One region of the Shewanella sp. SM73 genome, then DNA from elsewhere that is predicted to be linked to it. Evidence: predicted binding sites of a transcription regulator. Region 1 holds the regulator's gene; each other region holds the start of a gene.
What was found. The regulator LexA, encoded in region 1, represses DNA repair genes until DNA is damaged. The targets are predictions, from matches to a motif close to TACTGTATNNNNATACAGTA.
Positions count from the first base shown of each region.

Region 2: recN (DNA repair protein RecN) is a predicted target of LexA. The motif match lies at 1,103-1,122, and genes of this name have one in related genera.
Region 3: L5M51_RS16845 (DNA topoisomerase III) is a predicted target of LexA. The motif match lies at 3,205-3,224, and genes of this name have one in related genera.

Region 1 is NZ_JAKKRY010000010.1:70,056-74,590, forward strand. It holds gene L5M51_RS14525 (cell division inhibitor SulA) at 151-663, opposite strand; gene lexA (transcriptional repressor LexA) at 660-1,280, opposite strand; gene plsB (glycerol-3-phosphate 1-O-acyltransferase PlsB) at 1,441-3,864, shown strand; gene mtr (tryptophan permease) at 3,864-4,535, shown strand, end outside.
Region 2 is NZ_JAKKRY010000006.1:9,227-13,761, forward strand. It holds gene L5M51_RS10345 (AEC family transporter) at 62-1,024, shown strand; gene recN (DNA repair protein RecN) at 1,153-2,811, shown strand; gene L5M51_RS10355 (phosphatidylglycerophosphatase A) at 2,948-3,442, opposite strand; gene thiL (thiamine-phosphate kinase) at 3,458-4,414, opposite strand; gene nusB (transcription antitermination factor NusB) at 4,493-4,535, opposite strand, start outside.
Region 3 is NZ_JAKKRY010000013.1:84,350-88,884, reverse strand. It holds gene L5M51_RS16850 (porin) at 1-817, opposite strand, end outside; gene L5M51_RS16845 (DNA topoisomerase III) at 1,066-3,192, opposite strand; gene L5M51_RS16840 (hypothetical protein) at 3,359-3,646, shown strand; gene L5M51_RS16835 (alanine/glycine:cation symporter family protein) at 3,914-4,535, shown strand, end outside.

The sequences.
Region 1 (4,535 bases):
GTGATATATCATCACCGACTTAACCAACCATACTTGCTGTTTAAATATTGATCAAGATCACTTATTTATCTAATTATCTGAAAAATTGCCAAAAAAAAGCCTCACATTCATAGGTGAGGCGGCTTTCAAGGTAAAAAATTAAATGAATATTTAGTGTACAGCGCTAAAAAAAGATTGCTGACCGAAGAGATTGCCTTGCTCAATGCGTACGTCGGCATGTAAGTGACTGTTTACGTCTTCAAGCACTATGCCCATAGCTCTGGCACTTTTAGCCACGATTTGTAGGCGTCGATTATCCCGCGCATCTAATGATTGAGTCCAAGTAATGACTGCACTGGACGTACCACTTGTCAGGGCTTTTTCCATCGCCCACAGGGTTTCGACTTCATCTTTAGCATGTACCAGCAAAACTCTATCCATACGCACACCCGCGTTAGCGAGCGTTTGCTTGTAGCCAATACTTGGTGGGTTGATGAGCACTAACCAACGGCCCTGTTGGCTTAACTGAGCGAGTTGTGCACTCAGATGAATTAATTCTTGGCGACCTTGAGTCTTAGTTGGCATGCAGGCGATAGGCGCATGGTGCCAGTCATAGTCGGCATCACGGACTTCATCGAGCCACAAGCCCGGATGGCGGGGGGCATTGCCAAGTAGTTTATTCATAGCCAATCTCCATTACGGATCACACCGACGGCGAGTCCTTCAATTGTTAAACTTTGGAAGCCTAAATCCACTTTAATCGGGGAGTAATCTTCATTTTCGGCATGTAGATAGACCACATTACCTTTTTTTTCGAAACGTTTAACAGTGACATCGTCATCGACTCTAGCGACAACCACCTGACCATTTCTAGCTTGTTCTACTTTATGAACTGCCAGCAAATCACCTTCGAGAATGCCGATATTCTTCATGCTGTCGCCTTTTACTCGCAGTAAAAAATCGGCGGCGGGATGGAACATGCTTGGGTCGACTTGGTAGTACTGTTCAACATGTTCTTGGGCGAGGATAGGTTCACCCGCGGCCACTTGGCCGATGAGCGGTAAACCTGTTTCAGTCAAATCTTCGATTTCCGCAGGCAGACGAATGCCCCGAGATGTGCCAGGCATGATCTCAATGCAGCCCTTTTTCGCCAACGCTTTAAGGTGTTCTTCAGCCGCATTGGCGCTCTTAAAACCTAAACGGGTTGCGATTTCTGCCCGAGTGGGTGGCATGCCAGTATCGGCAATATTTCGTTTAATTAGCTCTAATATTTCAGCTTGGCGTGGCGTCAAAGGTCTCATGGTGTTTCCTGTTTTTCTATACAGTTACTGTTAGTATATACAGTATTATTTGCAGCGCAAGTATTAACCACTTTTTAGCTATGTTGGAGAGAATTAGCGAATATTACCCATAGTCTGGTATTCTATCGGGCTAGTAAACGCACTTAATTGCATAAGAATAATGCCTAAACACGACTCTCTTTGGTTGAAATCATTACGTTGGATCCAAAAACACTTAGTGCACACTATTGTGGTGCCTCAGGATCCCTTTGCCGATCTGAATCTGGATGCTTCCAGACCCCTTGTTTATGTGATGAAAACAGAATCCCTCAGTGACATAGCTGCTTTGAGCGAAATAACGGCTAAGTTAGGTTTACCAAGCCCTTATGAGCCTCTAGTGGCTAATGGTGTGACTGCGCCTCGGGTTGTCTGTCTTCAAGGACGTAAGCCACTGTTTGGCGAGCGTGCTGGTAATGAGCCTTTCCTCGAATGTTTTATGCGTTTGTTAGCCGTGCATAAGGAACGTCCTGAATTAGATATTCAACTGGTACCCGTGAGCTTGTATTGGGGTCGCACGCCAGGGAAAGAAGACGACACTATGAAGGCGGCCGTATTTGAGCGGGAAAACCCGACTTGGCTGCGCAAGTGCTTGATGATTCTGTTCTTAGGTCGACATAACTTCGTGCAGTTTTCGAATGCCGTATCCCTGCGTTACATGGCTGACGAACATGGCACCGACATGGGGATTGCCCATAAGTTAGCACGGGTTGCGCGCGTGCATTTCCGTCGTCAACGTAAGGTAATGACAGGGCCTGTGCTGCCAAACCGCCAAGCACTGTTTCATTCGTTACTCAAATCTGAGTCGCTGCGCAAAGCGATTCAAGAAGAAGCCGCCAGTAAAAAGATTTCTGAGACCCAAGCGCGCGAGACGGCTATTGAGTACCTCGATGAAATAGCAGCCGATTACTCAGATAGTTTAGTGCGTATTGCCGAGCGTTTCTTAACTTGGTTGTGGAACAAGCTTTATAGCGGGATCAACATTAAAGGCGCCGAGCAAGTTCGCCAGCTGCATCACGATGGCCACGAGATTGTTTATGTGCCTTGCCATCGCAGCCACATGGATTACCTGCTGTTATCGTATATTTTGTATTATCAAGGCATGGTTCCGCCGCACATTGCTGCTGGCATCAACCTCAACTTCTGGCCCGCGGGACCTATGTTCCGTCGCGGTGGTGCCTTCTTTATCCGCCGTAGTTTTAATGGCAACAAGCTGTATACCGCAGTATTTCGTGAGTATTTAGATCAGCTGTTTGCTAAAGGTTATTCGGTGGAATACTTCTCCGAAGGTGGCCGTTCACGTACTGGCCGTCTGTTGGCGCCGAAAACTGGCATGATCGCCATGACGATGAACAGCGTACTGCGCGGTATTGAACGTCCTGTCACACTTGTGCCTGTGTATTTAGGCTATGACCATGTGATGGAAGTGGCGACTTACCATAAAGAGTTAAGCGGTAAGAAAAAGAAAAAAGAATCTGTGTGGCAGGTGTTCGGTGCCATTCGCAAATTAGGTAATTTTGGCCAAGGTTACGTGAATTTTGGCGAGCCTATTACCTTACAAAATTTCTTAAATGAGCGTGCGCCAAACTGGCGTGCTGAGTTGGCCGATGATCCCGAGCAGAAACCAAGTTGGTTAACTCCAGCGGTAAACGTGCTGGCTAATCGGGTGATGACGCGTATCAATGATGCCGCAGCCGCGAGTTCGGTGACTTTGACTAGCTTAGTCTTACTGGCGACAGATCAAAACGCCTTAGAACGTAGTCTGCTGGAGCGTCAGCTTGATTTGTATCTGACCCTACTCAAAAAAGTGCCTTACACTTCTTATACATCTGTTGCCGAAGGTGATGGTAAGCATTTAGTGCAGCAAGGTTTAGAGCTGAACAAGTTTGTTGTTAGTGCCGATCCTTTAGGGGAAATAGTGTCTATCGAAGCGAGTCAGGCTGTGTCTATGACTTACTATCGTAACAATATCATTCACTTATTTATCGTACCGTCATTAATTGCGAGTTGTTTAACCCACAATGAACAGATCCTGCGCCAGCAAGTGGTTTCAATCGTTGCCGATTTTTATCCACTGCTGAAAGCCGAACTCTTCATGGGAATTAAAGACTTACCAGCCTATGTTGAGCAAGTGCTGGATTTCCTGATTGGGCAAGGTTTAGTGGTTGAGACAGATACTTTAGCTGTCGTGCCTGAGCACTCAAGCCAATTATTGTTGTTAGCCAGTTCAGTGAGTGAAACTTTGCAACGCTACGCTATTATTTTCAATCTGTTAGCGAACAGACCTAAGATGGAGCGCTCAGAACTTGAGTCTGAGAGCCATTTACTCGCTCAGCGTTTAGGGGCTTTACATGGTATTACCGCGCCTGAATTCTACGATAAAAAACTCTACGGTACTTTGAGCGTGAAGCTCAAAGAATTGGGATATCTGGCGGATAGTGAAGATAAGTCCAATATCAATCGCATACGAGATCAGGCCAATAGCTTATTACGTCCGTCAGTGAGACAAACGATAGTGGCGAGTGTCACCGCGGAGCACACAGTTTAATGGCAAATCATATGAATGCGGCTAAGCATAAGCCCGCAGGTAAGTCCTTGCTTGGTGGTGCCATGATTATTGCTGGCACGACCGTAGGTGCTGGGATGTTTTCTCTGCCCGTGGTCGGTGCAGGTATGTGGTTTGGCTATTCGATTTTAATGTTATTGGGTATTTGGTTTTGCATGTTGATGTCGGGCTTATTGTTGCTCGAAACCAATTTACATTTCGAACCCGGTGCTAGCTTCGATACCTTAAGCAAGCAAACTCTTGGGCAGTTTTGGCGGATAGTGAACGGCGTTTCTATCGCTTTCGTGTTGTATATTTTGACCTATGCCTATATCAGCGGCGGTGGTTCGATTGTGAATCATAGCTTGCAGGGCATGGGAATTGAGTTACCGCAAAGTGTGGCAGGGCTGGTGTTTGCCATAGTATTGGCGAGCATAGTGTTGATCAGCACTAAGGCCGTGGATCGGATTACCACGATTATGCTCGGCGGTATGATCATTACCTTCTTCCTCGCTATCGGCAATTTATTGATCGAAATTGATGTGACTAAGTTGCTCGAACCTGATGGTAATAACAGCTTTTCACCTTATCTGTGGGCGGCGCTGCCCTTTGGTCTCGCTAGCTTTGGTTACCATGGTAACGTTCCCAGCTTAGTGAAGTATTACGGCAAAGAT
Region 2 (4,535 bases), on a different contig from region 1:
CAGTAAAATGACGACGGTGGGCGAGTTTATTCAAATTTAATCGTAAGGATGAGTGAGGGAAATGACCATTTTAACCCCTCTGTTTGCCGTCTTCGGGATCATGTTGCTCGGCACACTTGTGCAAAAACTAAAACTCTTGCCCGTCGATACGGATCAAGTGCTAAACCAATATGTCTACTATATTGCGTTCCCTGCAATCATGCTTATCGCCCTCGCCCAGCAGCCGATTGACGAGATTTTGCAATGGGGATTTATTGCGGGCTACAGCACAGCTATGGTAATCACTTATCTTGTCTGCCTTGGGCTATCGCTGATCGCTAACCCTAAACAGCATGCGGTTGCCGCTATTCGAGCCCTCAATGCCACCTTTGGTAATACGGCATTTATTGGTATTCCACTGCTCATCATCCTCTTTCCGCAGCAGCAAAGTGCGTTAGTCGCCGCCGCGATTGCCAGCTTATTATCCGTGCTGATGTTTGCCGTCGCCTTAGTCTCGATGGAACTGGCCACTAACACCCAAAGACAACACCACGCCTTAGTCATAATGGCGATGGCGGTCGGTAAAAACCCTATCGTTATTGGTAGCTTAATTGGCGTCGGCATTTCGGCGCTAGAGATAAAACTGCCGTCAGGGCTGGCGCTAATGATCCAGCAAATAGGCAATACCTCAAGCCCCTGCGCCCTATTTGCTATCGGCATGGTACTCGCCAAAGCGATGCGCTACCAGAAAGATAGCAGCGTATTTAGCCCCAAGAATTTTATCGAACTGAGCCTTATCAACCTCTTCAAGCTGGCTATCCAACCGGCACTCGTCTACTTTATGCTTAACCGTTTTGGCGTAAGTGGTGACTACCTGATCATGGGCGTGATCTTGAGCGCACTGCCCACCGCGGCTAGCGTGTACTTACTCGCCCAGCGTTATAACACTCAGGCTTCAACCAGTGCTCAAGGCATTCTATTTGGCACCTTAGTCACTTTCTTCAGTTTACCTATCTTAGAAAGCTTAGTAAGAACCTATGCATAATCAGTTAATTAAAAATATTTACTACCAATAATGCCGATTATTTACCCAAGCCACTTTACTGTATATAAAATCAGTATATACTGTTTATCAATACAGTGGTTTGGTATGTTTTTCGACAGGAATTCACTATGCTTTGCCAACTCAGCATTAATAACTTCGCTATCGTCCGTTTTTTAGAACTGGATTTTCGCCCCGGTATGACCAGCATCACAGGTGAAACCGGTGCGGGTAAATCGATTGCCATCGATGCGCTAGGCCTATGCCTAGGCAATCGCGCCGATGCCAGCAGTGTTCGTCCCGGAGCCAATAAAACCGAGGTCAGCGCCCGCTTTTCCTTGGATGATATTCCACTGGCAAAACGTTGGTTAGAAGATAACGATCTTGAACTCGATGATGAGTGCATTCTACGTCGGACTATTGGTAGCGATGGCCGTTCACGCGCCTACATCAATGGTAATCCAGTGCCGCTGACGCAGCTAAAATTACTGGGTCAGTTGCTTATTGGTATTCACGGCCAACATGCCCACCATGCAATGTTAAAAAGTGAACATCAACTCACCCTGCTCGACAGTTATGCCAACCACAGATTGCTTATCGATACGGTTGCCGCTAGCTTTCAACGCTGCAAGCAAATTGAGGCCGATCTAAAGCAACTCGAAGCCTCCCAGCATGAACGTATTGCCCGTAAGCAATTAGTACAATATCAAGTAGAAGAACTCGATGAGTTTGATCTTAAAGTTGATGAGTTCGATGAGATTGAGCAAGAGCACAAACGTCTGGCCAATGGCACTGAGTTGATTGATACCTGTCAGGCGAGCTTAGATATACTCACAGAGGGCGAAGAGAACAATATAGAGTCGCTGCTCAATCGAGTCGTTTCCCTCGCCGAAGATCTGCAAAGCTACGATCCTGCATTAAGCAATATCAACACTATGCTCAATGATGCCTTAATCCAAGTGCAAGAAAGTGCCGGCGAATTGCAGCACTATTTGAGTAAGCTTGAACTCGATCCGACCCATTTTGCCTATTTAGAAGAACGGCTATCAAAAGCCATGCAACTGGCGCGTAAGCATCATGTTAGCCCGAATAAACTGGCCGAGCATCATTTAGCATTAAAGGCTGAGCTAAGCACCTTAGACAGTGATGAAAGTAAACTTGAAGAAATTCAGCTTCAAGTCGAGGCAAGTAGAGCCGCTTATCTTAGCAATGCGCAAAAGCTCAGCCAAAGCCGAGCCCGCTATGCTAAAGAACTCGACAAACTGGTGACTCAGTCAATCCACGAACTGAATATGCCTAAGGGTAAATTTACGATCGAAGTCAATTTCCACCCCGAGCAAATGTCAGCCAATGGCAGTGACAATATCGAATTTATGGTAACCACTAACCCTGGCCAACCTTTGCAACCGATTTCGAAAGTCGCGTCTGGCGGTGAGCTCTCACGGATAGGGCTAGGGATCCAAGTGATTACCGCGAAGAAAGTTGCCACACCGACATTAATTTTCGATGAGGTGGATGTCGGGATTTCCGGCCCCACCGCAGCAGTAGTGGGCCGCATGTTACGCAGCTTAGGGGAATCGACCCAAGTACTGTGCGTGACTCACTTGCCGCAAGTTGCGGGCAATGGTCATCAACACATGTTTGTCGATAAATTTAATAAGGCAGGCAGTACTGAGACCACAATGAAATCGCTCGATCGTGAGCAGCGTATCCAAGAGCTTGCAAGACTGTTAGGTGGCGATACTATCACCAGCAATACCCTCGCGAACGCAAGGGAACTGCTGCAATAGTAGTATGGATCAGATAACGAATGAGGTCGCTAAACGCTTGAATCTACACACTCTATATCACAAGCTAAGGGGCTATATCAAAAACTAAGGGTTAGTTGTTGGCCATGCTAACTAACATGTCGGGTTAGCGATAATGTTAGCTAAAACACCAGACTAGCCCTTGCAGACAAATAAACGAAAACACGCCCGCTAACACATCGTCAATCATAATGCCAAAACCACCATGAACTTTGGCATCGAGCCATCGAATAGGCCAAGGTTTGATGATGTCGAAAAAGCGAAATAGACCAAAGCCGACTAACAACCAACCCCAACCTGCTGGTGCCGCTATCATAGTGATCAGTAGCCCAACCACTTCATCCCACACAATCGCACCGTGATCGTGTACCCCCATATCTTGAGCGGCTTTACCGCAGATATAAAATCCCGCAAATGCGCTCAATAAGGTTAAGCCGATATACCAAGTGAGCGGTAATGGCGCCATCAATAAATAGAGGGGAATGGCTGCTAAGGTACCGAAAGTACCAGGCGCTTTAGCGGCGAGTCCGCTACCAAAACCGAGTGCCAAAAAGTGGACAGGATTTTTTAATGACAGGCGCGTTAGCACCTGATCCTTTGACAACCATTTCATTAACATGCTCTTCGCTTAAAAGTGCTCGAAACCGTGATACGGTGGTGTAAACGGCTCACCATTGAGTTGCAACTTGAGCTTACTGCCTGCACAAATTTGTCCAACGCGAACAAACTTTGCTCCTGCATGGCTCAACGCTGTCTCAAGCGCACCTTTTTGCGCTTCAGGAACGGTGAACAGCAGTTCATAATCTTCGCCCCCCGTAAGCGCATAACCTAAGGCATGCTCCTCGCTGACGGTATCTTGCATCGCCCGTGAAAGCGGGATGCAATTAACATCGACAACCGCACCAACTGCCGAAGCCTTAAGCACATGACCGATATCCGAGATAAACCCGTCGGAAAGGTCGATAGCACTGGAGGCAAGCGAACGTAAAGCTTGGCCCGCTAAGACTCTTGGTGTTGGACGATAATGGCGATTGATCAGGAATTCTTTATGCTCGGCTCTAGCCTGTTGCGCGCCGCGAATGATATCCAGACCTAAGGCCGAATCTCCGAGCGTGCCCGTGACATAAATCCAATCACCCGCTTTAGCACCATGACGCGTGAGTGCCTTACCCTGTGGGACTTGGCCGTGCACTGTGATGCTAATCGCCCGTGGACCACGAGTCGTATCGCCGCCAATTAAGGCGATGCCATAGTAATCGGCCGCTTCAAACAAGCCTTCACTAAAACCACTGAGCCAAGTCTCATCGACTTCGGGTAGAGTTAAGGCAAGCGTCATCCACGCGGGTTCAGCGCCCATGGCAGCCAGATCAGATAAATTTACCGCTAAAGCTTTGTAACCTAAGGCAGCGGGAGGCATATCGGGGAAGAAATGGACATTTTCGACTAAGGTGTCACAGGAGATAGCGATCGACTTGTTTTCTGCGGGTTGCACTAAAGCGCAATCGTCACCGATGCCAAGCTTCACATCACGGCGAGTGGGGCCGCGGTTGCTAAAATAACATTCAATTAATTGGAATTCTTTCACTGTACAGTTTGGCACGACTTACATCGGCCACCTTTGTTAGCAATGAAAAACGGTATCCTAAGATACCGTTTGTCTTTATTACTTGCGTGCAACCAGTTTGTCGAGCAGTCCGTTCACAAAC
Region 3 (4,535 bases), on a different contig from region 1:
GACCTGGAGCATATTGATAGAAACTACCGTATTGGGCGCCAATCCCAATAATTTGGTTAGTGTTATCAACCTCTTGGCCTGCAAGATTTCCGGTAAAATCACCACGATTAAATCCCGCTAGCACTTTAAATTTATCAGTAAAGTTGTAAGTTACACTTGCACCGTAGCTAGGTTCGAAACTCAATTCGGAACCATCATTCAAGGGAGCACCACTGCCATCATACAAGGCAACATCGCTATTTTGTTTAGAGGCATACTGCACTGCGACATGTAGATTACCAAAAGTATTACGATATTGCAGCGCAGCATCGGCACGTCCTGCCCCTGTTAAACCACCGTCACCGAAGGTATAGGCCCCCACTGACCACCCCGTAAAAGCATTGAGCACATCGGTTGTGTAAGCAACATCATAGTAAGCCCCCCATTGCTTACCAAAACTGATCTTTCCCCATTTCTCATGGGACATCCCTACATAACCCAATCGATTGAATAAAAAATCTGAATTTTTAGATGCAGATAACTGACCGCCACCTTGGCCTTGCGTGTATATAAGGCCGTCATCACTGGTCACCATATTGATACCCCATTCCGTATGGGCAAAGGAGCTCCAGCCATTTTTCTCTTGACGGTCGAAACGAAAACCAACACGAGAAAAATTATCTATAACGGAAGTTTCATGACCATCATTTAACGCGGCAAAACCTAACCAACCTATCATGTTAACGCTGTTAGTTTGGTCATTATACAACTCAACGGCTTGAGCAGTTCCCATTAACAATAAGCTTGGGATCATCAAAGCGAGCAATGTCTTTTTCATTTAATCTACCTTTAAATTCAGCGAAACCACATATAATTACATGATTTATTTAATATATTATTTTCCCCAAACAATACTAAGCAGGTTATATGCCACCGGGAGGAAAAGCTGAAAATCAAGGTGTTTTTTAGATACGGATCAGGCAATCTCGAAATATCGTGATTATCGGTTGTTAAATACCGTTAGATAAATTAAATGTCGTTATTACATCAAGAGACAATAACGACATATATGCAACAAGTGTGTCATTACACTGCTGTTGTAGATTTACGGCTATTAGAAGCTGAACGACTGGTTGATCGAGTTACCGAACTTTTGGAACTGGTCTTTTGGGAAGCATATTTGTTGGAACCATCGTTTTTTGTTGTACCTATACCTTTCGCTGAACTTGATTTTTTAGAGTACGACTTACGATAACCAGATTTATTACTTGCCGTTTTACGATAACCTTGGCCTTGTAAACCATTAAGCGCGGTTGGCAGTTGTGCGCCTGCATTCTGGATAAGCGTGGATAAGGTGCCGAGCAGTGGCTGCATAAAGGCTTGATAAGAGGTTTCTTTATGGCAAATGCCGTTCAGGCTCGCTTCCCAAAGCGCTGTCATATCCGGCGTAGTCGCACTCGCGGGCAAGCTGTTAATCAATCCTTTCCCCACGTCTGTCGAGACAATAGATTTACCTAGGCGTTGTAAAAAACCGCGTTTGAACAGCAATTCGATAATACCTGCACGGGTAGCCTCTGTACCTAATCCATCGGTTTCTTTAAGAATTTTACGGATCTCAGGATCGGTCACATAACGGCTAATACCCGTCATAGCACCGAGTAAAGTGGCATCGGTAAAGGCCTTTGGTGGTTGAGTATTTTTCTCCAACAATTCGCCTCGAGTACAATGCAAAGCCTGTCCCAATTTCAAAGGCGGTAATTGGCCGATAAACTCGTCATTCTCCTCATCGTCCTTACCTGCGCTTTCTTCCGTCGACTTGTTGCCACTCGCCTTACTGCCATTAGGCTCTTGGCGGGCAAAGAGTTGCTTCCAGCCGAGGGATTTATCCTGACGCGCCTTGGTATTAAATAAGCCCCCCTCGATTGTCACTTGCACTGTGGTTTCACTGTAACAATAAGCCGGATAAAACTGGGCTAAGTACTGGCGAGCAACATGAAGATATAACTGCCTCTCACGCTGACTCAAGCTAGATAAGTTAGCCGTCTTCGCTGTGGGGACGATTGCGTGATGGGCGTCCACTTTTTTATCATCCCATGCTTTAGATTTAAGACGGGGATCGGGTGCATCAGCACCTTGCAATAACTCAGCAGCGCCGTCACTTATCGCCTTAAGAACCGAAGGCGCAAGGTTATGTTGCTCAACGGGTAAATAACGACTGTCGGAGCGTGGGTAAGTAATGAGTTTATGGCGTTCATACAAACTTTGGCAGGTATCGAGCACATCCTTAGCACTCATACCAAACCGTTTAGCCGCATCAATCTGTAACGCGGATAAGCTGTAGGGCAATGGTGGATTCTGTTTCTTGTCCTTAGCCACTAATTGAGTGACTAAGGCGGGTTTATCACTGATGCGACTCACCACATTTTGCGCTAACCCTCTCACTAACACTCGTCCTTCTTCATCCATATAAGGCTGACAAGCTTCGCTAGGTTGCCACTTGGCGCTGAAAGTTTCTTGCTTCTCGGTCGCCAAATGCGCTAGTACTTCATAAAAAGGCTTAGATTGAAAGTGGGCAATCTCTTCATCACGGCGCACCACTAGCCCAAGCAATGGCGTTTGTACTCGGCCGACGGATAACACGCCTTGATAACCGACCTTTTTACCTTGGATGGTGTACGCACGCGTCATATTCATGCCATAGAGCCAATCGGCACGACTGCGGGCTAAGGCTGATGTGGATAAAGGAATAAACTCGCGATTACTGCGTAGCTGCGTTAGAGCTCGTTTTACAGCTTGTGGGTTTAAGTCACTGATCAGTAAACGCTGAGTTTGATGTAGCTTGTCCCCCGTCACGCCAAGATAGGCAATCACTTCATCCACGAGTAACTGCCCTTCACGGTCGGGATCGCCCGCATTAACCAAGGTGTTGGCTTGTTTGACTAATCGTTTTAGCACTGTGAGTTGGCTGCGGGTCGCAGCCTTAGGTTTTAGTTGCCACTTGTCTGGCACTATTGGCAAATGCTCGAATTTCCAAGACTTAAATTCAGGATTATAGGCATCAGGTTCTGCTTGCTCGAGCAAGTGACCGACACACCAAGACACACAATCGCCATTGGCGGCTTCGATAAATCCATCGCATTTTTTATGGGGTTTAGGCAATACATCGGCAATGGCCCGCCCTAGGCTAGGTTTTTCTGCGATATAGAGAATCATACAAACACCAAGCACTGGATATAATTACAGTATAATTTAGCCCAAACGCCAGTTGAGTGCAAATTTCTGTAGTAAACCGAGCTTAAATGTAAAAGCTTAAGTGTAAATTCAATTGCGAATGATTCTCAATAATACATAAGATACACTAAATAACTAAGGAGTGACTATGAGACAGTTTGCAATAAATGCGCGACAGGCTATGGCAATAACTCCAGCATTAATATTAAGATTCAATCAGTTATTGATATTCCATAGCTTAATGTTACTCGCAATAAGCATGCTCACCAGTACCTGGCTGGGACAAATGAAAATCATCGATATGCCGTTAGCATGGGGATTCATTCTCGTCATTCCTATTGCTGTGAGTTTATCTCTATTACTCAGCCATCAAATCACGCGCCATAGCTTAAGCAGTTTATTCGGCGTGTGGATGCTACTTTGGGTAATGGGATAACTGACATTCATAATAAATCACTACCGTATTTCGAGTTAACTCGCCCCTCCGCTCTATTTACCCATGCTAAAACTCAATTTCAAAACACATTGGTTTCAAATATTTAACACTTTAACTATGAAGCTCCCTAAAAAATAGTTATGTTGAGTATCTTGGATATTTACAAAAAATGTCTTAATCAAAAGTGAATGTCCTAACTCAACATCTGTTGAATAACCGTAAAACTAAAAACTCTGCTAAAACAACACAATAAAGGAATCGGAGTCTATGAATGAGATTGTCAACGCGATCAATAGTGTAATTTGGAGCCCTGCACTTATTTTTCTTTGCCTAGGTGTCGGGCTCTATTTCTCCCTTCGCACTCGATTTTTACAGCTGCGCCATCTGCCAGAAATGATCCGCCTGATGTTTGATGGTAAGAGTACTGATGCGGGAGTGTCGTCTTTTCAAGCACTCGCGATGACATTAGCGGGTCGAGTCGGTACAGGTAACATTGCAGGGGTTGCCACAGCAATCACCTTTGGTGGTCCTGGCGCTTTATTTTGGATGTGGATGGTTGCCTTTCTCGGTGCCAGCTCCGCCTTCGTTGAATCGACCTTAGGTCAAGTCTATAAAGAAAAAATCAATGGCGAGTATCGTGGTGGGCCTGCTTTTTATATTGAAAAAGGCTTAGGCATGAAATGGTATGCATGGGTATTTGCAATAGCGACCATATTTGCCTGCGGGATCCTGCTGCCGGGCGTACAAGCTAACTCGATTGGTTCAAGTTTAAAAACCGCTTTCAACATAGATCCTAATGTGACGGCAGCCATACTAGCGATGCTTCTTGGTTTTATCATTTTTGGCGGTGTAAAACGTATCGCTCACTTTGCCAGTGCCGTCGTCCCCT